One region of the Pandoraea norimbergensis genome, then DNA from elsewhere that is predicted to be linked to it. Evidence: predicted binding sites of a transcription regulator. Region 1 holds the regulator's gene; each other region holds the start of a gene.
What was found. Region 1 encodes HrcA, which represses chaperone genes, less so after heat shock. Its sites were predicted from a motif close to TTAGCACTCNNNNNNNNNGAGTGCTAA; they were not measured.
Positions count from the first base shown of each region.

Region 2: the regulator HrcA is predicted to act here: its motif matches at 1,312-1,338, upstream of AT302_RS05830 (co-chaperone GroES).
Region 3: the regulator HrcA is predicted to act here: its motif matches at 3,911-3,937, upstream of rpoH (RNA polymerase sigma factor RpoH).
Region 4: the regulator HrcA is predicted to act here: its motif matches at 1,788-1,814, upstream of AT302_RS12035 (co-chaperone GroES).

Region 1 covers NZ_CP013480.3:5,073,998-5,079,974, reverse strand. Annotated here, with positions in the region: gene AT302_RS22160 (NAD kinase) at 129-1,073, opposite strand; gene hrcA (heat-inducible transcriptional repressor HrcA) at 1,167-2,198, shown strand; gene AT302_RS27885 (DUF6600 domain-containing protein) at 2,435-4,873, shown strand; gene hemH (ferrochelatase) at 4,973-5,977, shown strand, end outside.
Region 2 covers NZ_CP013480.3:1,287,408-1,293,384, forward strand. Annotated here, with positions in the region: gene AT302_RS05825 (isoprenylcysteine carboxylmethyltransferase family protein) at 1-1,158, shown strand, start outside; gene AT302_RS05830 (co-chaperone GroES) at 1,417-1,707, shown strand; gene groL (chaperonin GroEL) at 1,755-3,401, shown strand; gene AT302_RS05840 (LysR substrate-binding domain-containing protein) at 3,555-4,502, opposite strand; gene AT302_RS05845 (MFS transporter) at 4,606-5,817, shown strand; gene AT302_RS05850 (MarR family winged helix-turn-helix transcriptional regulator) at 5,826-5,977, opposite strand, start outside.
Region 3 covers NZ_CP013480.3:628,158-634,134, forward strand. Annotated here, with positions in the region: gene cydB (cytochrome d ubiquinol oxidase subunit II) at 1-558, opposite strand, end outside; gene AT302_RS02840 (cytochrome ubiquinol oxidase subunit I) at 586-2,187, opposite strand; gene cydP (cytochrome oxidase putative small subunit CydP) at 2,177-2,488, opposite strand; gene rpoH (RNA polymerase sigma factor RpoH) at 2,937-3,875, opposite strand; gene AT302_RS02855 (nuclear transport factor 2 family protein) at 4,098-4,481, shown strand; gene ybiB (DNA-binding protein YbiB) at 4,741-5,697, opposite strand.
Region 4 covers NZ_CP013480.3:2,732,786-2,738,762, reverse strand. Annotated here, with positions in the region: gene AT302_RS12045 (acetamidase/formamidase family protein) at 1-513, shown strand, start outside; gene AT302_RS12040 (LysR family transcriptional regulator) at 798-1,643, shown strand; gene AT302_RS12035 (co-chaperone GroES) at 1,870-2,163, shown strand; gene groL (chaperonin GroEL) at 2,200-3,837, shown strand; gene AT302_RS12025 (porin) at 3,937-5,037, opposite strand; gene AT302_RS12020 (aliphatic sulfonate ABC transporter substrate-binding protein) at 5,140-5,977, opposite strand, start outside.

The sequences.
Region 1 (5,977 bases):
ATGATAAGGGGACTTTGCGACGAACGGGAGAGCCAGTGTTGGGCCGGTGTTTGGCCTGTGTTTAAGCGGGCGTGCGCTCCCCGCCCACAAAAACACACGCCACCGGGTGGGGTGGCGTGTGGGCAGACTCAGTTTTGCGGTGCGTCTTCGTCCGAAATATGTTCGTTCCAGTGCAGCTTGCGGCGCAGCGTCGCGTAATAGTTGTAGCCGACCGGATGCAGGAACGTCACCTGATGCTCCGAGCGGCTCACCAGAATTTTGTCGCCCTGACGCAGTTCCGCAAACGACTGCATATCGAAGTTCGCCCCGACTTCGCGGCCGCCCGTGATCGTGATCACGATGTCGCTGGAGTCCGGCAGCACGATCGGACGGTTCGACAGCGCGTGCGGCGCAATCGGCACCAGCACGACCCCGCCGAGACGCGGGTGAAGGATCGGGCCCGATGCCGACAGCGCGTAAGCCGTCGAGCCGGTCGGCGTGGCGACGATCAGGCCGTCCGAGCGCTGCTTGTACATGAAGCGCCCGTCCACATCTACGCGCAGTTCCACCATCCCCGAGATGCCCGAGCGGTTCACCACCACGTCGTTGAACGCGAGCGTCTCGAACAGCGTCTGCCCGTCGCGGTCGATGCGCGCGGCGAGCAGCGTGCGCTGCTCCGCTTCGAAATGACCTTCGAGCATCGCCGGCACCACCTGACGCATATCGTCGAGCGGAATATCCGTGATGAAACCCACGCGCCCGTGGTTCACACCGATCAGCGGCACCCCCGACGCGGCCAGTTGACGGCCGACGCCGAGCATCGTCCCGTCGCCACCCACGACGACGGCGACGTCGGTCTGCGTGCCGATCTCCTGAATATCGAGCGTGCCGTACGGGTCGGCACCGGCGCCGATGTTATGCGCCGTATCGCGCTCGAAGACGACGTGATGCCCGCGCTGGGCAATGCATGCCGCGAGCGTGAGCAATGGTTCGGCAACGCCGTCGGCATGGTACTTCCCGACGAGCGCTACGGTCTTGAAAGGGCTCCCTGTTTTCATGCCGCCATTACACCATAAGTCGATGACAGCAACCATCGCGTATGCCGCGCAAAGTCAGGCTGTGCCATTGTGCCGACACGCCCTCGCGCCAAACGCCGCGTGCGTACGTTTCGCGTTACAATTTTTGCCATGCTAGATCAACGTGCGCAGACTCTCCTCAAAACCCTGATCGAACGGTACATCGCCGATGGCCAACCGGTCGGTTCGCGCACGCTTTCCCGTTATTCAGGCCTCGATCTCTCTCCGGCGACCATCCGCAACGTGATGGCCGACCTTGAGGCGCTGGGCTTCGTCGCCAGTCCCCATACGTCTGCCGGTCGAATCCCCACGCCGCGCGCCTACCGTCTCTTCGTCGACACCATGCTCTCCGTGAGCCCGCTCGAAGACGCGGTACATCGCCTCGCGTCGCAGGTGCAAAATCGCCTGCAACCGGCCGGACCGCAGCAACTGGTGGCGTCCGCCGCGCAAGTGCTGTCCAACCTGTCGCAGTTCGCGGGCGTGGTGCTGACCCCGCGACGCAGTCAGGTTTTCCGCCAGATCGAATTCCTGCGGTTGTCTGAAAAACGCGTGCTGCTCATCATCGTCACCCCCGACGGCGACGTGCAGAACCGCATCATCCTCACCGAAAAAGACTACTCGCCCGCCCAACTGGTCGAAGCCGGCAACTATCTGAACGCCCATTTCGGCGGTCACAGCTTCGACGATGTGCGCGCTTACTTGCGTGGCGAGCTCGATGCACTGCGTTCCGACATGAGCGCGCTGATGCAAGCGGCGGTCGATGCCGGCAGTGATGCCATGGCCGACACCACGCGCGAAGAGAGCGTGCTGATCTCGGGCGAGCGCAATTTGCTCGGTGTCGAAGATCTGTCGTCCAGCATGGAACGGCTGCGCAAGCTGTTCGACGTGTTCGAGTCGAAGACCGGCCTGCTGCAACTGCTCGACGTGTCGAGCCGCGCGCAGGGCGTGCAGATCTTCATCGGCGGCGAATCGAGTCTGGTGCCCATCGAAGAGATGACCGTCGTGACTGCACCGTACGAAGTGGACGGCGAAGTGGTCGGTACGCTGGGCGTGATCGGCCCGACGCGCATGGCGTACGAGCGCGTGATTCCGATCGTCGATATCACGGCCAAGCTGCTCTCCAACGCGCTCAGCCAGCACTGAGCCCGGGCGAGGGCGCTAGCCAGCATCGCCCGGTTCGCCAGCATTCCCGACGCATTCGCGTTACAAACCCGTAGCATTCATTTACACGCTGTCACAAGCGGCAGGCTTACGCTCAAGGTGTCACTTATGGCGGGGTGAATGGGCTGGTTGACTCGCCGAAGGATTCGGACAGAACAACAAGGCGGCACGCAGCACACGCTACGCATGCGGGTCCGCCGGAAGGGCCGGGAGTCGGTATGAAACCCCTGAATTCATGGCGGACCGTGGTTCGCTTACTTGGCGCCGGGCTGATGTTCGGCGCCATCGGTGCGCTGGTCGCCCCCGCGCTGGCACAAGCCCAGAGCGCCGATCCGCCCGGACGCGTGGCGCGGCTCGGCGAGTTCGACGGCACCGTGACCTACGCGCCCGCCGGTACCACCGACTGGCGTTATGCCGACCGCAATCGCCCGCTCACCACCGGCGACGCCGTCTGGGTCGACCGCAATAGCCGCGCCGAGATGCATGTGGGTGGCACGGCGGTGCGCATCGGTGCCTCCACCAGCGTCACGCTGTCGGCCGTGACCGACCAGAATGTGCAACTGAACGTAACGCAAGGCACCGTCGGCTTGCGTCTGCGCAGCTACGATCCCAACCAGCCTTACGAAATCGATACGCCCAATCTCGCCTTCGTGCCGCAGCAGGCGGGCGAGTACCGAATCGACGTCGATCCGAATGGCGTGACCACCGTCAGCGTCTGGCAAGGCGCGGGCACCGTGTACGGACAAGGCGCGTCGGTGCCGCTGCGTCAGGGGCAGCGCGTCGCCTTCACCGGGCAAAACCTCGTGCAGCAACCGACCGGGCCATTGGCCGCCGACGCGTTCGATCAATGGGTGCGTGAGCGCGATGCTCGCGAAGACGCGTCCGTCTCCGCCCGCTATGTGCCGCGCGACATGACCGGTTTTGAGAGCCTCGACGATTACGGCTCGTGGCAAGACACGCCGACCTATGGCGCCGTGTGGGTGCCGTCGAGCGTGCCGTCCGGCTGGGCGCCGTACCGCACGGGGCACTGGGTTTGGGTCGACCCGTGGGGCTGGACGTGGGTGGACGAAGCGCCGTGGGGCTTCGCGCCTTATCACTATGGCCGCTGGGCGTATGTCGATACGCGGTGGTGCTGGGTGCCCGGGCCGGTGGCCGTGCGTCCGGTGTACGCGCCCGCACTCGTCGGCTGGGTTGGCGGCAGCAGCGGTGGCAACCAGTGGGGCGTGGCGTTTGCCGCCGGCGGCGTCGGGCTGGCATGGTTCGCACTCGGACCGCATGACCCGTATCGCCCGGCATATCACGCCAGTTCGTCGTACGTCACCAACATCAATCGTTCGACGGTGATCAGCACGACCAACATCAACAACATCAATAACGTCCACAACGTTACCAATATCAACAACATCTACGTGAACCGCAACGTGCGCGGTGCCGTGTCGACCATGCCCGCGCAAGCCTTCGTGCAGGGCCGCCCGGTCGGTGCGCCGACGGCGTTGGCGGCGCCGCGAGCCGGTCAGAACTGGCGAGTGGGCAACACGCCGGGCGTCGCGCCGGTGCAGCAGAGTCTGGTCGGCAACAGCCGTCCCGCCGCGGGGGTGCCGCCGATGGCCGCGTTCAACCGCCCGGTGCTGGCCACGCGTGCGCCGGTGGTGCGTCCGATGGCGTCGCGTGAGCTGACGAGCAACCTGCACGCCGTGCCCAATGCCGGCGGCACGCCGCTGGCGTTCACACCGAACAACCGTCCGGGCGCTGCCGCACCGCAAGCGCATGTTCAGCCGCGCGTGACCGTGGTCGGGACGCGCGGGCCAGTGGGTGCACCGATCGGGCAGAACGGGCCGAGCGGTCCGAATGGTGCGCAACCTGCGCTGAACCATACCGGCGCGCTGCCTGCCACTGGCGCCGTGCCAGCGATGCATGGCGCACCGGGAGTGCCGGGACAGCCCGGGGTGCCGGGTCAACCGGGCGTACCGGGCGTACCGGGCGTACCGGGTGTGCCGCATCCGCCCGGTGTACCGGGTCAGATGGGGCAGCCGGGCCGTCCGGAACCGCCGACGGTGCGTGGCGAAGTGAATGGTCAGCCGGGGCAGCGCGGACAGCAGGCACAACCGGCCCAGCCGGGCCAACCGGGTCAACCGGGCCAACCGGGCCATGACGCGGCACAGCGCGACATGCAGATGCACCGTCAGAATCCGACTTCACAGGCCGCGCCGACCGCACCGGCCGCCCAGCCGCAGCGTCCGGAACCCAACGACGCCGAGGCGGCACGACGCCCGCAGCAGTATCAGTCGCACCCGCAGGCCCAGCGTCCGGAACCGCAGCCGTTCCAGCAACCGGCGCAGCCGCAGCCTCGCGTGCAGCCGCAGCAGGCACCGCAGGAGCACGTGCAGCCGCAACCGCGCCCGCAACCGCAGCCGCAGCCGCAGGAGCACCCGCAGGCCGCACCGCGTCCGCAACCTCAGGAGCGTCCGCAGCCCCAAGAGCGCCCGCAACCTCAGGAACGTCCGCAACCGGCCCCGCGTCCGCAGCCGCAGGAGCACCCGCAACCGCGGCCTGCCCCGAAGGAAAACAAGCCTGAGGCGCATGCACCCGCCCATGAAGGCCAGCACACGTCGGCCGAACATCGTCCGGCCCACGAAGACGAGCATCAGCACGGCTGATCGGGCGCACCGCCCGCCGCCGTCCCGCTTGACCGGGGACGGTGGCTGGCGCTGATTGCCGCGCCGGATTTCGTCCCGGTTTGCGGTAAAGTACGCCTCATGCGCTTCGATCCCGAACCTATTTCGCATGGCCAGTCCGGCAAGACCGCCGTTCTGCTGATCAACCTCGGCACCCCCGACGAGCCGCGTCCGGCGGCCGTGCGCCGATACCTGCGCGAGTTTTTGTCCGACCCGCGTGTGGTGGAAATTCCCCCGCTCATCTGGCAGCCGCTGCTGCGTCTCGTGATCCTGCCGTTCCGCTCGCGCCAGTCGGCGCAGAAGTACGCCACGGTCTGGACGCGCGAGGGCTCGCCGCTCAAGGTCAACACCGAGCACCAGACCACCGCGCTGCGCAACCTGCTGCACGCGAACGATTACGACGTCGTCGTCGATTACGCCATGCGGTACGGCAATCCGTCGATTCCGGACCGTATTCGCGCGCTGCGCCAGAACGGCGTCGAGCGCATTTTGCTGCTGCCGCTGTATCCGCAGTATTCGAGCAGCACGACGGCGACGGCCACCGACGCGGTGTACCGCGTGCTGGCCCGCCTGCGCAACCAGCCCGACGTGCGAACGGTGCGCGACTATCACGATCATCCCGCCTATATCGAGGCACTGCGCCAGCAAGTGGAAGGCTACTGGCAGCAGCACGGCCGTCCCGACTTCACCGCCGGCGAGCGTCTGCTGCTGAGTTTTCACGGGGTGCCGCGCCGCACGCTCGATCTGGGCGATCCGTACCACGATCAGTGTGTGAAGACCGCGCGCCTGCTGGCGGCGGCGCTCGGTCTCGACGAGACGACCTGCCGTCTCACGTTCCAGTCGCGTTTTGGCAAAGCCGAATGGCTTCAGCCGTACACGGCGCCGACGCTCGAAGAGCTGGGCCGTGGCGGCACGCCGCGCGTGGACGTGTTCTGCCCGGGCTTCACGTCCGACTGTCTCGAAACGCTGGAAGAAATCAATATGGAAGGCCGCCATATCTACGAAGCGGCGGGTGGCAAGGCGTTCCACTTCATTCCCTGCCTGAACGGTGCGAGCGCATGGATTACGGCGCTTGGCGAGATTGCC
Region 2 (5,977 bases), 2.4 Mb from region 1:
GACATCGTCGCGAGTGCACTGTTCATGGTTGGCATGACTTCGGCGACGGTGCTGCTGGTGGACCTGCTGTGGCAGAAGACTTATCGGCGCGCGTCGACGGGGTTGAGTTTCGAGCGCGACGATCCGTCGTGGTCTCGCACGATGGTCAAGTTCACCGGCCTGTTGGGCAGTCTGGGGTTCGTCGCGCTGCTGTACTGGCTGTTCCCGGAATATCACGGCGACTTTTACGATCGCTACTACCGGATGCTGTCGCTGATAGTGCCGCCATTGCTGGTGTTGGCGCTGCCGTATCTCTACTTTGTCGATCGCAGGATGCCGCAGCCGTTGGACGGCTATTGGCACGTGGGCCAGCTCGTGACGTTGCAGTGGGCCAACGTAGACCGCCGAATCGTCGGGCAGCATCTGCTCGGCTGGCTGGTGAAGGGGTTCTTTCTGCCGTTGATGTTCGGCTACCTGTGCAACGACCTCGCCCGATTCCTGAACGCCGATGTCAGTCAGCTCACCGGCTTCAAGCCGTGGTTCGATCTGTTGTACGGCCTGTGCTATTTCGTCGATGTGGGCCTGACGGTGATGGGCTACCTGCTGACGTTGCGCCTTGCCGATACGCATCTGCGCTCGGCCGAGCCGACCATGCTGGGGTGGGCGGTGGCGCTGGCGTGTTACGAGCCGTTCTGGTCGTTGATCGGCCGCCAGTATCTGCATTACGACACCGGTTTCGCATGGGGCGAGTGGCTGTGGGGGTCACCGCTGCTTTATGGCATCTGGGGCAGTGCGATCCTGCTGCTGACCATGATTTACGTCTGGGCCACCGTGAGTTTCGGCGGCCGCTTCTCCAACCTCACCCATCGCGGCATCATTACCAACGGCCCTTATCGCTGGACCAAGCATCCGGCGTATGTGGCGAAGAACCTGTCGTGGTGGCTGATCTTCATCCCCTTCGTGGCGCGCGGGCCGGTGGATGAGGCGCTGCGCCACTGCCTGCTGCTGTTGGGCGTCAACGGCCTCTATGCGATGCGGGCGTGGACCGAAGAGCGCCATCTGTCTCGCGATCCGGTCTATGTGGCGTACGCCCGATGGATCGATGCGCATGGGCTGTTTCGGTTTCTGCCGAACTTGTCATGGTTCGGCAGGCGCTGGCGGACACCGAGCGCCAGCTAGGCGAGGGAACTCTCAGCGGCCAGGCATCGTCAAAAACGGGACAACCGCCCGCCAAAGTGGCGTCGATCCCGTCGACGCCGAGCCGCCGCCGACAAGAATATTCACCTCCGGGAAAACCCCGCGTCTTGAAATCGTAAAACCCCGTCCCTATAATTAGCACTCGTTGGTGTAGAGTGCTAACGTCATGAATTCATCTTATATGCAACATCTTGCATATATCGTTTTGACAATCTCACTGAGAGAAAAGAGGAGCTTGTAATGAACCTTCGTCCCTTGCATGACCGCGTTATTGTCAAGCGCCTGGACAACGAAACGAAGACCGCATCGGGCATCGTGATCCCTGAAGCCGCCGCTGAAAAGCCGGATCAGGGCGAGATCCTGGCGGTTGGCCCGGGCAAGAAAGACGATCAAGGCAAGTCGATCGTGCTCGACGTGAAGGTGGGCGACCGTGTCCTGTTCGGCAAGTACGCCGGCCAGACCGTGAAGGTCGATGGCCAGGAACTGCTGGTCATGCGTGAAGAAGACATCATGGCCGTTCTGGTCAAGTAAGACTGTCCCCCCAGACATCTACGTAAAGAATTCAAGGAGTTATTGCAATGGCAGCTAAAGAAGTCGTTTTCGGCGATTCCGCTCGTGCAAAGATGGTCGAGGGTGTCAACATCCTGGCCAATGCCGTCAAGGTGACCCTGGGCCCGAAGGGCCGTAACGTGGTGCTCGAGCGCAGCTTCGGCGGCCCGACCGTGACCAAGGACGGTGTCTCGGTCGCCAAGGAAATCGAACTCAAGGACAAGCTCCAGAACATGGGCGCGCAAATGGTCAAGGAAGTGGCTTCCAAGACCAGCGACAACGCCGGCGACGGTACCACCACCGCTACGGTGCTGGCTCAGTCGATCGTTCGCGAAGGCATGAAGTACGTTGCCTCGGGCATGAACCCGATGGATCTGAAGCGCGGTATCGACAAGGCTGTCGCCGCTGCGATCGAAGAACTGCGCAAGATCAGCAAGCCCTGCACGACCAACAAGGAAATCGCTCAAGTCGGCTCGATCTCGGCTAACAGCGATTCGTCGATCGGTGACCGTATCGCCGAAGCGATGGACAAGGTTGGCAAGGAAGGCGTGATCACCGTCGAAGACGGCAAGTCGCTGCAAGACGAGCTGGACGTTGTCGAAGGTATGCAATTCGACCGCGGCTACCTCTCGCCGTACTTCATCAACACCCCGGAAAAGCAAGTCGCCATCCTGGACAACCCGTTTGTCCTGCTGTTCGACAAGAAGGTCTCGAACATTCGTGACCTGCTGCCGGTGCTCGAGCAAGTCGCCAAGGCTGGCCGTCCGCTGCTGATCATCGCTGAAGACGTCGAAGGCGAAGCCCTCGCAACGCTGGTGGTCAACAACATCCGTGGCATCCTGAAGACCTGCGCCGTCAAGGCTCCGGGCTTCGGCGACCGCCGCAAGGCCATGCTCGAAGACATCGCCATCCTGACGGGCGGCCAAGTCATCGCTGAAGAAATCGGCCTGACGCTGGAAAAGGCAACGCTCAACGAACTGGGCCAAGCCAAGCGCATCGAAATCGGCAAGGAAAACACCATCATCATCGATGGTGCTGGCGAAGCCGTGAACATCGAAGCACGCGTCAAGCAAATCCGTGCCCAGATCGAAGAAGCTACCAGCGACTACGATCGTGAAAAGCTGCAAGAGCGCGTGGCCAAGCTGGCCGGCGGTGTTGCCGTGATCAAGGTCGGTGCTGCGACCGAAGTCGAAATGAAGGAAAAGAAGGCACGCGTCGAAGATGCGCTGCACGCTACCCGCGCTGCCGTGGAAGAAGGCATCGTCCCGGGCGGCGGTGTTGCACTGCTGCGTGCTCGCGTGGCCGTTGCCGACATCAAGGGCGCCAACGCTGACCAAGACGCCGGTATCAAGATCGTGCTGCGCGCGATGGAAGAGCCGCTGCGTCAGATCGTCGCGAACGGTGGCGAAGAAGCCAGCGTCGTCGTGGCCAACGTGATTGCTGGCAAGGGCAACTACGGCTACAACGCCTCGACGGGCGAGTACGGCGACCTGGTGGAAATGGGCGTTGTCGATCCGACCAAGGTCACGCGCACCGCGCTGCAAAACGCCGCTTCGGTGTCGGGCCTGCTGCTGACGACCGACTGCGCTGTTGCCGAACTGCCGAAGGAAGATGCCCCGATGGGCGGCGGTATGGGCGACATGGGCGGTATGGGCGGCATGGGCATGGGCATGTAAGTCTCGCAAGAGACGGCATGTCCGGGGTGCCTCCATCGTTTGAGGTGCCCCGATTGCCCGGTCGTCGGACTTCAACGGTTAGTTGTTCTTTGCCGTCGAAGTCCGCGCCAAGGAAAAGCGGCAACGAGTTCTTACGAATTCGTTGCCGTTTTTTTATGGGCGCGCGGTTTTGCCCCCGCGTGCGATGCCCTTGCCGAGTGGCACCGTCGCGGCAATCTCATCCTGCATCCACTGCCAGAACGCGTGGATAGCGCGCTCGCGCGGATGATGCTCGCGCCAGCTCACGTAGTACTCAAGACTCGGTGGGATGCAGACGTCGCCTACCTGCACGAGTTCGCCCGCCGCAATGGCGTCGCGCACGAGCAGGCTGCGCGTGGTCGCGAGCCCTTGTCCGGCGACGGCGGCGCGTAGCAGCAACCCCGCATCGTCGAAAATTGGCCCGCGCGTGGGCTCGTGCGGCGGGAGCCCCGCAGCGACCAGCCAGTCGCGCCATGACCGGTGCGCGAAACGCAGCATCGGCAGCTTCGGCGTGTCGTCGATCGTGAAGTTCGGAAGGCGGTCGATCAACTCGGGGCGGCAAACGGCGATCACGTAGTCGGTCAGTAGTTTGCGGCTCACAAAGCCGGTCGCCTCCACGCGCTGATGCCAGATGCCGACGTCGACCGAATACGGGTCCGGCGCGGCCACATCCGTATGGAGCCGGATCATCAAATCGATGCCGGGATGCTGCGCGCTGAAGCGATCAAGACGTGGGATCAGCCATTGCGCCGCCAGATCGGTCATCACGCTGACTTCCAGCCGTACCGTGGCGGGCGATGCCCCCGCCGCCGTGCCCGCCCGGGCCTCGGTGAAGGCTTCGTCCAGTTCGGACATGCCGATGCGGATGCGCTCGGCCAGACGCGCCCCGACACTGGTCGGAATCATGCGGGCGCCGACCCGCCGGAAGAGGGGCGTGCCGAGTTGCTGCTCAAGCGAGCGCATGTGGTGGCTGACAGCACTGTGCGTCAAATTCAATTCGTCGGCCGCCCGCGTAAAACTCCGGTGACGGGCAGCCGCTTCTAGTGCACGCAGCGATTGGAGGGGAGGAAGGTGTCGAAACATGATGTCAAATTCTACTCACAATGCGCGCTCAAAGGTTTCGTTGGCTTGGGGCCGACGTTCCCCGGACAATGGATACCCAAGTAAATTACTAAGGTATGGCTTCATGTCGAAAGCACTACGCATCTTTGTGCTGTTCGCCTGCGGGTACTTCGTCTCCTACGTGTACCGCGGTGTGAATATTGGGTTTGCGCCGTTTATGACGCGCGAACTCGGACTCTCGTCGGCCGATCTCGGCTTGCTCACGAGCCTCTATTTCCTGGGCTTCGCCGGTGCGCAGTTGCCGGCGGGTGTGCTGCTAGACAAGTTCGGTCCGCGCCGCGTGGCGTCGATCGTGTTGTTGCTGGCGGCGGCGGGTGCCGCGCTGTTCGGTCTCGCACAGGGACTGGGTGCGCTGATGGTGGGGCGTCTGCTCATCGGCGTGGGCGTGTCGGTGTGTCTGGGCAGTGCGTTCAAGGCGTTGGCGCAATGGTTTCCAGTGGCGCGTCTGCCATTGCTCAACGGGCTCGTGATGGCCGTTGGCGGCTTGGGCGGCGTGGTGGTCGGGACTCCCCTCAACTGGCTGCTTGGGATGACCGACTGGCGTGTGGTGTCGTTCGGCCTGGCCGGACTGACCGTCTTCATGTCGGTGGCGTTGTGGTTTGGCGCACCGGAGAAGCAGGGGGCGCATGCGCCGGGTGGTTTGTCGGAGGCGCTGCAAGGCGTGCGCCAAGTGCTCGGCAGCGCCATGTTCTGGAAGGTGACGTCGCTCTCCGGGATCACGCAGGGCGTGTTCTATGCGATGCAGTCGCTGTGGATGGCGCCCTTCATGCGCGACTTCGAAGGCCTGTCGGCCGCGCAAGCGGCGTCGCTCGTGTCGGTGGTCGGTCTGGCGATGATGGCCGGCAGTGTGGTGTTCGGCGCAGCGGCACGCTCGCTGGAACGCCGTGGGGTCAGCGTCTTTGCGTTCTCCGGCGTCGGCATGGTGATCTTCGTCGCGGTGCAGTTGCTGTTGATGCTGGGCGCGCCGATTCCGCCGGTCTGGCTGTGGACCGCTTACGGCATTTTTGGTGGCACGGGCATTCTGTCATACGCCGTGCTGGCCGAGTATTTCCACGGCACGCTGATCGGACGCGTGAACACGTCGCTCACGCTCGTCATCTTCGTGCTGATCTTCCTGTGTCAGGTGGGCATCGGGGCGGTGCTCGGCGCTTATCCGGCGCACAGCGCGGATGCGCACTTCACCGCGTGGGCGGCGCTGATCGTGCTTCAGGTGCTGGGTGCCGTGTGGTACTTCTGGCCGCAGCGCCAGCGTGTGGGGAATGCCGCGGCCGCTTGATGCTCAGGCTAGCGCTCGCTTTCCAGCAGCTTGAGCCAGGCGATCAGCCCGGCGTCGATCTGGGCGAGCGCTGCCGCCGGTAGGGGGGCAAGCATGCGGTGCTCGTTCGCCACGTGCGCGTCGACGGCGCGCTCGATCTGTGCGAACCCGGTGCCGGTCA
Region 3 (5,977 bases), 1.7 Mb from region 1:
GTGGGCCGCGCCGTGCGTGACCAGCATGAGGACGCTGACCAGACCGCACAGCAGCGCGAACGGGTTGAGCAATGCCCAGAACGAGCCCGTGTACGTGGAGCGCAGCGTGTTGTCGTACGAGAACGGCAGGCCAAGCAACAGGTTGCCGAACGCCACGCCGAACACCAACGACGGCACGACGCTGCCGACGAACAGCGCCCAGTCCCACGACGTACGCCAGCGTGCGCTCGGCAACTTATTCCGATAGTCGAAGCCGACCGGCCGCAGGAACAACGCGAAGAGCACGAGCAGCAGGGCCCAGTAGAGCCCCGAGAACGCTGCGGCATACACCAGCGGCCACGCGGCAAACATCGCGCCGCCTGCCGTCACGAACCAGACCTGATTGCCTTCCCAAGTGGGGGCAACGGTGTTGATGATGACGCGGCGCTCTGCGTCGGTTTTGCCAAGGAAGGGCAGCAGTGTGCCGGTGCCCATGTCGAAGCCGTCGAAGAAGGCAAAGCCGATCAGCAGCACGCCGATGAGCACCCACCAGATCAGCTTGAGTACGGTGTAATCGATCATCATGATGTGGTTTCTCCCTGACGATCAGACCGAGGCCGGACGGTCGCGGCCAATGGCCCCGGCCGCACCGTCTTCCGTCTCGAAGTGGTAGCGGCCGGTATGCAGCGACGACGGGCCGAGCTTGACGTACTTCACCATCAGGAACATCTCGATGATGAGCAACGCGGTGTAGAAGAGGATGAAGCCCGCGAGGCTCAGATACAGATCGCCCGCCGAGAGCGACGACGTCGAGAGATGGGTCGGCAGAATGCCGGCGATGGTCCACGGCTGACGGCCCATTTCAGCAACGATCCAGCCGAATTCAGCAGCCAGCCACGGCAGCGGAATCGCCCACACCGTCCAGCGCAGGAACCAGGCCGAGCGCGGCTTGAGCAGACGGCGGCGCGCGCACAGCCAGAACGCCCACAGGAACGTGAACAGGAACAGGAAGCCCAGACCGACCATGATGCGGAACGACCAGAACACCGGCGCGACCGGCGGAATGGTGTCGTTCGCGGCCATGTGAATCTGCTCGGGCGTGGCATCGACCACATTCGGCGTGTACTTCTTGAGCAACAGACCGTAGCCCAGATCGTCCTTGTACTTGTCGAACTCGGCACGCACGGCCGGCGATGTGTCGCCGTTGCGCAGTTTCTCCAGAGCGGCGAAGGCGATCATGCCGCGCTTGATGTTGTCCTTGTGCTCGTCACGCAGTTGCGTGAGACCGATAACCGGCGTGTCGACCGAGCGCGTGGCAATCAGGCCCATCGCCCAAGGAATCTTCACGGCGAAGTCGGTGCGCTCTTCCTTCTGATTCGGGAACCCGAACAGCGTGAACGATGCAGGCGGCTTGGCCGTTTCCCACTCGGCTTCGATGGCGGCGAGCTTGACCTTCTGCACTTCACCCGTGGTGTAGCCCGACTCGTCGCCGAGCACGATCACCGAGAGTGTCGACGCGAGACCGAAGCCGGCGGCGACCGCAAACGAGCGCAGTGCGAACGGCACGTCGCGACGCTTGAGCAGATACCACGCCGAGATACCGAGCACGAACATCGCAGCAGTGACATAACCCGCAGACAGCGTATGCACGAACTTCACCTGCGCGACCGGATTGAAGATCACGTCCCAGATGCTGTTCAGCTCCATGCGCATCGTCTCGTAGTTGAAGTGCGCGCCGACCGGATTGTTCATCCAGCCGTTGGCCACGAGAATCCACAACGCGGAGAGGTTCGAGCCGAGGGCCACTGCGAAGGTGGTGGCCAAGTGGCCGATGCGAGAGAGCTTGTTCCAGCCGAAGAAGAACAGGCCGACGAAGGTGGCTTCGAGGAAGAACGCCATCAGGCCTTCGATGGCGAGTGGCACCCCGAAGATGTCACCGACGTAGTGCGAGTAGTACGCCCAATTGGTGCCGAACTGAAATTCGAGCGTGAGACCGGTGGTCACGCCCATGGCGAAGTTGATCAGGAAGAGCTTGCCCCAGAACTGGGTCATGTCCTTGTAGATCTGCTTGCCGGTCATCACGTAGACCGACTCCATGATGACAAGCAGCCACGACAGACCCAGCGTGAGCGGGACGAACAGAAAGTGATACAGCGCCGTTATGGCGAACTGCAAGCGCGAGAGGTCAACGACTTCGCTACTGATCATGGCGGACACCTTGACTTGGGGTGGGGGATGGCGTTTCTGCGGCGGGCGGCCCGATCAGGGCGCGGGCCACGACGTCCGGCGGCAAGTACATGTGCTTGGCCATCGGGGCGTCGAAGAACGCGTTTTTCAGTATGAAAAGGAGTACTACCTTGATCGCGAGAACGATCAGGATTTCGAGCATGAAACGGGAAGGGCGGGTACGCCAGCGCCTGATCAGCCAGGTGACGAGGGCGGAATGCGCCACCGCCGAAGACGTGGCCGTGGCGGGAGGCTTCGGACTGCTAGGAGAGTGGGTGTCCATCCGTGACGGCTCCTGGCGTCGAAAGTCGTGTGTTGGAAACAGCGTCGACTTCCGAGGCATTGTGCCTTATCGCTTAAAAATGTCAAACCGCGGCGGATGGGGGCGGATGACACGCAGATGACGCTGGTTCGATGCGGATCTTCTGCCTCGGCGGGCAGTCGATGAGAAGCGGGTTCGAGACAAGGGTCCGGCGCGTCGGGCAGCCCCCCGGGCCGTCCTTCGCACGTAGCATGGCCACGTACGAAGCGATTCTATCGACCGGTCTGCCGGTAGACCTTGCGATGCATCAAGTCCTAAGCAATTGGTCTGCGAACTTTGCCCGGCGCCAGAAAGCAAAAAGCCCCGCGAATCATCGCGGGGCTTTGCTGTGTTCAGGCGACGCCGTGGGGCGTCGCTGTGACATCGTGTCGCACGTCCTGACGTAGACGCGCGCCGATGTCAGCCGGGATTACGCAAACGCTTGCAGCGCACCCTTCATCTTCTTCATTGCCGCGGCCTCGATCTGGCGGATGCGCTCGGCGGAGACGCCGAATTCGTCAGCCAGTTCGTGCAGCGTGGCGCCGCCACTGCCGTCGTCTTCCACCGACAGCCAGCGGGCTTCGATGATACGGCGGCTGCGCGGGTCCAGACGGCCAAGCGCCGTTTGCAGACCGTCGCTTTGCAGATGGTCGCGTTCGCGGGCAGCGATCACGGCCGTCGGCTCTTGATGCGAGTCGGCAAGGTAGGCGATCGGGGCGAAGCTGGCGCTGTCGCTGTCGTCGCTGTGGCCTTCGAGGGCGATATCGCCGCCGGACATGCGCGTTTCCATCTCGATGACGTCTTCGCGCTTCACATTCAGATCGCGGGCGACCTGATCGATTTCGTCCGGCGTGAACGCTTGCAGGCCTTGCTTCTGGCTACGCAGGTTGAAGAACAGCTTGCGTTGTGCCTTGGTCGTCGCGACCTTCACGGTGCGCCAGTTCTTCAGGACGTACTCGTGAATCTCGGCCTTGATCCAGTGCATGGCATACGACACGAGTCGCACGCCCTGCGTGGGGTCGAAGCGCTTCACGGCCTTCATCAGACCGATATTGCCTTCCTGAATCAGGTCGGCATGCGGCAGCCCGTAGCCGAGGTAGTTACGTGCGATCGAAACCACCAGTCGCAGGTGCGAAAGCACGAGCTGGCGGGCGGCCTCGAGATCGTCGTTGTCGCGCAGACGCTTGGCGAGCGACTGCTCTTCCTCGGCGGTCAGCAGCGGAATACGGTGAACAGCCTGAATATAGCTGTCGATGTTGCCCAGACTGCCCGGCAGCATCAATGCCGACGGGGCAATAGCAAGGGCACGAGAATTCGGCGCCGTGCCGGTGGCCGGCGTCGTCGGATGCAAAGTGGCGGCAGTACTCAAGTGGTGGACTCCTGGTTAGCCTCTGGGAAAGCATTTTAGCACTCTCTCCAGACGAGTGCTAAAGACGTTAGAACCCTTACTGGGCGGGAAGTTTCCGAGGTCTCGGGGTTTTCCAGCAGCCCCGGGGTTCCGGGAAAAGTCACTGGCGCAAACGTGACGTGGATGGTGTAAATTGCAACCCAAGTCGCGTGTGTTCAGGTGTCGGCGAGAGGGGAGGTCAGCATGGCTGGAAAGCATATCGACGCAATCCGAGAGCTCGAAGCAGCGCGGTTTTCCGCGATGGTCGAGGTCGACGTCGAAAAACTGGACTCACTTCTGGCCGAGGGCGTTCGCTACGTTCACTCGAACGGCAAATGCGAAACAAAACAGCAATTTCTGGGCGCACTGACGTCCGGCCGCCGCCGCTATCTCGACATTCAGTCGTCGGATCAGCAACTTCACCAGTTCGGCGACACCGTCGTAGTGATCGGCAAGCTCTTGGTGGAGCTGGAAACCGCCACCGGCTCGCTGGAATCGCAAATGATCTATACGGCGGTCCATGTCCGCGAGGCCGAAGCCTGGCGGCTCATCTCGTGGCAGGCAACTCGGATGGCGTCGGCTGAATAACGGCGTGGCGGCACACCGCCAATACGTTATCGGCCCGCACCTTGTCGTTCACCCGGGCCGTCTCGGCAGCCCTCTCGATGACACGCTTCGAGCGTGTACTTCAAAGCAGAAGATTTGATGTGTTTCGGGATGAAATGTTCCGGAAATATCATATTTTTGCTGAAAAAACCTGATATCACCGAATTTCGCCCGACGACGATGGATTGCGCCCGGACGTCGCGCAACTGCCGCCTGTGCAAGCCGATTTGCGGCGGCTCAGTCAGCCTTTGACGCCCAGTGCCAGCCGGATCACCTCGACTTGCCGTGCGATCGGGGCTGGGATCGAGACGTCGCCGGCCAGCACAGCCTCGATCCAGCGCGCCGTTGCCTCGGCATCGGCGGTGGGCAGGGCGGGCGGTGCGCCCGAGGCACCTTCCTCGGCGGCTTGCCACGCGCGGGGTACGCCATCGGAGAAGCCGTCGATCGCGCCCTGACGGCGGGCATCGGCGACCGGTTCGCCTTCGGTGCCGCGTGCGAGCAGCACGCCGGGCGCCGGGCTGTTGGCCGCGTCGGCGAACATTTCGCCGAGCGTTTCTTTGTATTCCGGGTGGGTGTAATTCACCAGCCGCAATGCCGGTCCGGCGAAGGGCTGAAGCAACTTCACGACCGTGTGCCCGGAATTCCGTACGCCCAGTGCGGCGCGCATTTCCAGCAAGCGTTCGAGGCCGGGCGATAGCGAGGCAATCGGTAAATATGCGACGCGGCGGGTGCGCAGCGCTGCTTCCGCCTCGGCGCCCGACTGGCAAGCCGCGTGGCCCAGCGCGGCGAAGATGGCCTGTGTCCCCACGCGATTCGCGCCGCTGTGATGCTGACCGTGGACGAGCACCGGAATGCCCTCGCGGGCGAGCAGCAAAGCCAGCAGCGGTGTGAGATTGGGCTGTTTGCGTGCGCCGTTGTAACTCGGCAGCAGCACCGGCGGCGGTGCATCGTCGGGGGCCTTGAGTGGCGTGAAGGTGGCGTGGGCGGCATCGAGCATCGCGCGCAATTCCACCGGTGTTTCGCCCTTGATACGGTACGCAATCAACACGCCGCCAAGCTCTGCGGGCGCCACGCGATCCGCGAGAATCGCATCGAATAGCATCCGCGTTTCGTCAGCGCTCAACGGCCGTGCCCCTTTGGCCCCCCGGGCGATGGTTTTGAGCAGCGGTGCGCAGGCAAACGGAGCAGCAGTGGTCATGACGCGTCAGGGGTTCGAGATATGGGGAGTCGGCGACTTCGGGCCGCACTACAGGGCACATTCGGGGCACATTCGGGGCGCAAGCAGGGAACATGCAGGGCGCAGACAGCGGCGAAGTCAGGCTTCCATCATACGCAATCAGGTGTTGCAGCGGGCAACGCTTCAAGTACCATCTCGTGTCTGTGCGGGGCGTGGCGAGTGCCATGCAACATACCGCACTCGCGACGACGTCTGTCGACCGTCCCGCCGCCTGCTTACCCGGAATATCCCGTCATTGAGG
Region 4 (5,977 bases), 2.3 Mb from region 1:
GCCGGCAATCTGGACAACTGGCGTGTCACGCGCGGGGCCAGCGTGTTCCTGAAAGTGGCAGTGCCTGACGCGCTACTGTCGATCGGCGACCCGCACGCGTCGCAAGGCGATGCCGAGCTGGGTGGCACGGCCATCGAATGTTCGCTCACCGGCAAGATCCAGTTGATCTTGCACAAGAAGGCGGCGATCCCCGCCAATGCGCCGTTTGCGGACCTCACGTATCCGCTGGTGGAGACCGCAAAGGAGTGGATCGTCCACGGCTTCAGTTCGCCGAATCATCTCGCCGAGTTGGGGCAGAAGGCGCAGAGCCAGATCTACCTGAAGTCGACACTGGACAGCGCCCTGCGAGATGCCTTTTACAAGGCGCGCCGGTTTCTGATGCAGGTGAACGGGCTGACCGAAGACGAGGCGAACGCGATTCTCTCCGTCGGCGTCGACTTCGGGGTCACCCAAGTGGTGAACGGCAATTGGGGCGTACACGCCATCATCCGGAAGTGCCTGTTTCCGTCCTGATACTTCTGTCCTGAACGGCTATCGCCACACCGCTACCACGGCGGCCGTCAGCAGGGCGACAGCGAGTGCGACGCCCGCCACGCTGGCCACATGCGCCATCACAAACGCGTTTGCCGATACTGGGGACTCTCCGGTTGAATGGCCGTGCCGAGGCTCCCGCGGCGGGTCGATCTGATATTGAGGCATGACGTAGCTCCTTTGATGGAGCCATCGTAATTAGCGCTCGACCATTCGAACAGTGCATGGCAGGATATTTCAATGATGACAAATTCGAATGACTGATCATGAATGCGTTAGATATCGATGCCGTGCGGGCCTTTGTGCTCACGGTCGAACTCAAGAGCTTCACCCGGGCGGCCGAGGTGCTGAACTCCACCCAGTCGGCGGTCAGCGTCAAGATCAAGCGGCTGGAGGCGACGCTCGGGCATCGGCTGCTGGATCGCACGCCGCGTCAGGTGCGGCTGTCGGCTAGCGGACTCGCCTTTCTGGCGCCCGCCCGCGCGCTCGTCAGTGCCCATGAAACGGCGCTACAGGCATTCAGCGCCCAGACCCGGCGGTTGACCATCGGCATCAGCCACCATCTGGTCGGCGCCAATCTCCCCTTGTTGATACGACGCATGCACGACGCGGACCCCGGCGTGATCGTCGAGCTTCGCATTGCACCGTCACGCGAATTGCTCGAATGCTACGACGCGACGGAGATCGACGCGTGCATCGTGTTGCGCCACGACACGCGGCGTCTGGACGGCGAACGCATCATGGCGCAATCGTTCGGCTGGATGGCGGCGACCGACTTCGAACCGAGTGCCAACGGCGGCCTGCCCCTCGCGACGCAAGCCAAGCCGTGCAGCGTGCGCGCGATGGCCGTGAGCGCACTGGACGCGGCGGGTGTGCCGTGGCACGAGGTCTTCGTGGGCGGTGGTGTCGGCACCATCGGGGCAGCCGTGACTGCCGGGCTGGCCGTCGCCGCACTCGCGCACCGGGTAGCCCCGGCCGGCACTGTCGACGTGGGCCAGCGTCTTGGCCTTCCCCCATTACCCGTGCGGGACGTGGTGCTGCATACCGGGCTCACCGATGCGCAGGCCAGACGCACGCTTCAGACGCTGAGCGCGGCGTTGCGAACGGCCTGAGTGAAGCCGAAGCGGTGAAGGGAGATGCCCCGCTACTGACCTGCTTTTGACGTGCTTTTGACGTGCTAATGCTTCGTAGAGATATCGATCCGAGAATCGGTTATTGGATTGCAGCGCACTGTCATTTTTATACTGCAAATCAGTCTGGCACTCGGTGATCGAGAGTGCCAATCGCTACCGACTTCCTATCTCTCTCCACGATCAAACAGAAGCCAAAGGAAACGTCATGAGCCTTCGTCCCTTACAGGATCGCGTCATCGTCAAGCGTCTCGATCAAGAGACCAAGACCAGCTCGGGCATCGTGTTGCCCGATAGCGCCGCAGAGAAACCGGATCAAGGCGAAGTCCTCGCCGTGGGTCCCGGCCGCCGCGACAAGGATGGCCGTCATATCGAGCTGGACGTCAAGATTGGCGAGCGCGTGTTGTTCGGCAAATACGGCGGTCAGGTCGTCAAGGTCGACGGCAACGAACTGCTCGTATTGCGCGAAGAAGACATCATCGCTGTCGTCACCGCCCACTAATCCTCCATTCATTCTGATATTTAAAAGGCGCAACCCATGGCAGCCAAAGACATCGTATTGCGCGACGCCGCACGCGCGAAGCTCGTGGAAGGCGTGAACATTCTCGCCGACGCCGTGAAGGTCACGCTCGGTCCGAAGGGACGCAACGTCGTGCTCGAACGCAGTTTCGGCGCACCGGTCGTCACCAAGGACGGCGTATCCGTCGCGAAGGACATCGAGCTTGCCGACAAGCTTCAGAACATCGGCGCGCAGCTCGTCAAGGAAGTTGCGTCGAAGACCAGCGATCTCGCGGGCGACGGCACCACGACCGCCACGGTACTGGCACAAGCCATCGTTCGCGAGGGCCAGAAATACGTGGCCGCCGGGCTCAACCCGCTGGATCTGAAGCGCGGTATCGACCGTGCGGTCGGCGTGGCGGTCGACGCCTTGCGCGCCATCAGCAAGCCCACGACGACCAGCAAAGAAATCGCGCAGGTCGCCACGATTTCGGCCAACGGCGAAGAGTCGATCGGTCAGCGCATCGCCGAAGCGATTGATCGCGTGGGCAAGGAAGGTGTGATCACAGTCGAAGATGGCAAGACGCTCGCTGACGAACTGGACGTGGTCGAAGGGCTCCAGTTTGATCGCGGTTATCTGTCGCCCTACTTCGTCAACGACCCCGACAAGCAGATTGCTGCGCTGGAATCGCCGTTCGTGCTACTGCACGACAAGAAGATCAGCAACATTCGCGATCTGCTGCCGCTGCTGGAGCAAGTCGCCAAGGCCGGCCGTCCGCTGCTCATCATCGCGGAAGACGTGGAAGGCGAAGCACTCGCCACGCTGGTCGTGAACAACATTCGCGGCATTCTCAAGACGGTTGCCGTCAAGGCGCCGGGCTTCGGTGACCGCCGCCGGGCGTTGCTCGAAGACATCGCCATCCTCACAGGCGGTCAGGTGATCGCCGAGGAAACCGGCCTGTCACTGGAGAAGGCAACGCTTGCCGAGTTGGGACAAGCCAAACGTATCGAAGTCGGCAAAGAAAACACGACTGTCATCGACGGCGCCGGTGAGGCCGTCAACATTCAGGCGCGCGTCAAACAGATTCGCGTGCAGATTGAAGAAGCCTCGTCCGACTACGATCGCGAAAAGTTGCAGGAGCGCGTGGCCAAGCTGGCGGGTGGCGTGGCCGTCATCAAAGTGGGCGGTGCTACCGAAATCGAGGTCAAGGAGAAGAAAGATCGCGTTGACGACGCCCTGCACGCCACGCGGGCGGCGGTGGAAGAAGGCATTGTGCCGGGCGGTGGCGTGGCGTTGATTCGCGTGCGCGACAAGGTGCGGGAAGTGCGCGGCGATAACGCCGATCAGGACGCGGGCATCAAAATTGTGCTGCGTGCGCTGGAAGAGCCGTTGCGTCAGATCGTCGCTAACGCGGGCGATGAGCCGAGCGTCGTCGTCGCGAAGGTGGCACAAGGCAGCGGCAATTTCGGCTACAACGCCGCAATTGGCGAATACGGCGATCTGGTGGAACTGGGGGTGCTCGATCCGACCAAGGTCACGCGCACGGCGTTGCAGAACGCGGCTTCCGTCGCTGGCTTGCTGCTCACCACCGACGCGACTATCGTCGAAGCGCCGAAGGCAAGCGCACCGGCGCTACCCGGCGCAGGCGGCGCGGGCGGGGCTGATTTCGGTTTCTAACCCAAACTGAGCCCGCCTGAAAACGGTCAGCCGTAAAGACAACGGGCCCCATCCGTCAAGGCATGGGGCCCGTTACTGTCAGGGGATTGCCCCCGGATCTCAGAACCGATGTTGGACGCCGATCTGCACGCCTTGCGCATCGGCACCCGGGTAGGCGACGGCAACGCCGGGCGTGGTCGACCCAGCCAGCGCATAGGCCGACGTGCCCTTGTTGAGCAGCACTGCCCCGCTCGCATAAAGCCACGTGCGCTTCGACAGCCAATAGGCATACATCAGGCCCACGTGATCGGCGTTGCGCGCGGCGGGCGTGCGGTCATCGAGGTGGCTGTACACGAGCGCCAGTGTCGACGCCGGGTTGAAGCGGTACGCACCGGAAACCGTATAAACGTTCTTGTCCACCGAGCCATCGCTTTGCTGGGCGTGGTGAAAGCCCGCGTACAGCCGCACCGTGCCGAAGTCATACGAGCCGCCGCCAAAGAACGCTTTGAGCGTGCTCGCATTCGTGGCGCTGTCCACCGATTGATAGCCGACCCCCAGGTCTACCGGACCGCGTGTGTAAGACGCCGTGAGGTGATAGTTGTTGATGCCGCTGCGCGGTGTCGTCGTGCTGTCACGCAAACCGAGCATCGCCTGCGCCGAAAAGCCCGCAATATCGGGCGTGCCGTAGTAGATGGCATTGCTTGCACGCACCGACAACGTCGCGAAGCTGTTCAGGCCAGACGCGATCGTTGACGCGCCGGTGGCGTCGAACTTTCCTTCCAGCGGCACGTACAACGGCGAGTTCTGACGTCCGAAGCGGACCTCGCCCCATCGACCGGATGCGCCGACCCACGCTTGCCGGTTGAAGATCGACGTGGAATCGCTGGCGGTGCCGTTGTTCAGGTTGAAGCCATTCTCGAGCGTGAAGTTGATGCGGTTGCCGCCGCCGATATCCTCAGACCCCTTCAAACCGAAGCGAGACCCGGTTTGCGCACCGGAGAGCATGCGGTACGTGCTTTGGTTTCCCGAGTGCGACCAGTCGAGCGAGAGATCGAGCAGACCGTAGAGCGTCACGCTTGATTGGGCATGCGCGGCGGTTGGCAGCGCCAACCCGGTCGCGAGTGCGAGTGTAGCGATTGCCGCAGATACCGGGCGTTTGTTTTGAACGGGCGAGGCCGGCCCCGCCTGCGAGGATGCGAGCGTGTAGTTTTGCGTAGTCATGTTGAGTGAGCCGATCAGTGCCGGCTTGTGCTATTGCGAGGACGTCGACGTTAGTTCGACGAAATCAGTCCGACGGAATCATTCCGAGGAAGTCAGTTCAACTCAGTCAGCCACCGTCGAGACATGGGCGCGTACGTCGGGCAAGGCAGGGATGATCCGGTTGTCCACGTACCAGTGGGCGACCTTCTCGATGCGTGTGGCGTCCTCAGGGAGCACGGCCCGCAGTGGCGACACGTTGTTCTCGCCGAGTCTGTCGGCGAGCGACGCCGGGAGATTCAGTTCCGTCGCCCAGATGCGTCCGGCCTCACGCGGATGCGCTGCGGTCCACACGTTCTCTGCGCGCAGCACGCGCAATACCGTCTTCACCACGTCTGGGTGCGCCTTGAGGTAGTCCTGCCGGACGAAGTAGCCCACGGCGTTGTCCGAACCGATGGCCGCACCGTCCGCCAGCACGCGGGCGTTGTAGTTGTTCTGCGCGATGGAGAGGAACGGGTCCCAGGTGGCCCATGCGTCCACGCCACCACCGACGAAGGCGCTGCCGGTATCGCTTGGCGACAGATAACGGCGCTTAACCGTCTCCGGCGCAATGCCGTGCTTGACCAGCGCGCGCACGAGCAGGTATTCGCCGGTGCCGCCCTTGTTGACCGCGACCTGTTTGCCCGCCAGATCGGCCAGCGAACGAATGGCCGAATCCCGCGGCACCACGATGGCTTCGTTGCGCGCCGTCATGGGTTGATAGCCGAAGATTGCCATCGGCACGCCGGCAGCAATCGATGTCACGAACGAGGTGGAGCTGCCGCTCGTCAGATCGACGGCATTGGCGTTGAGCGCTTCAAACGCCGGTGCCGCCGCAGGGAATGGCCCGGCCCAGACGACTTTGACGCCCTGCCCGGCCAATGCCTTATCGAGCGAGCCCTTGGCTTTCGCCAGCGTCAGATCG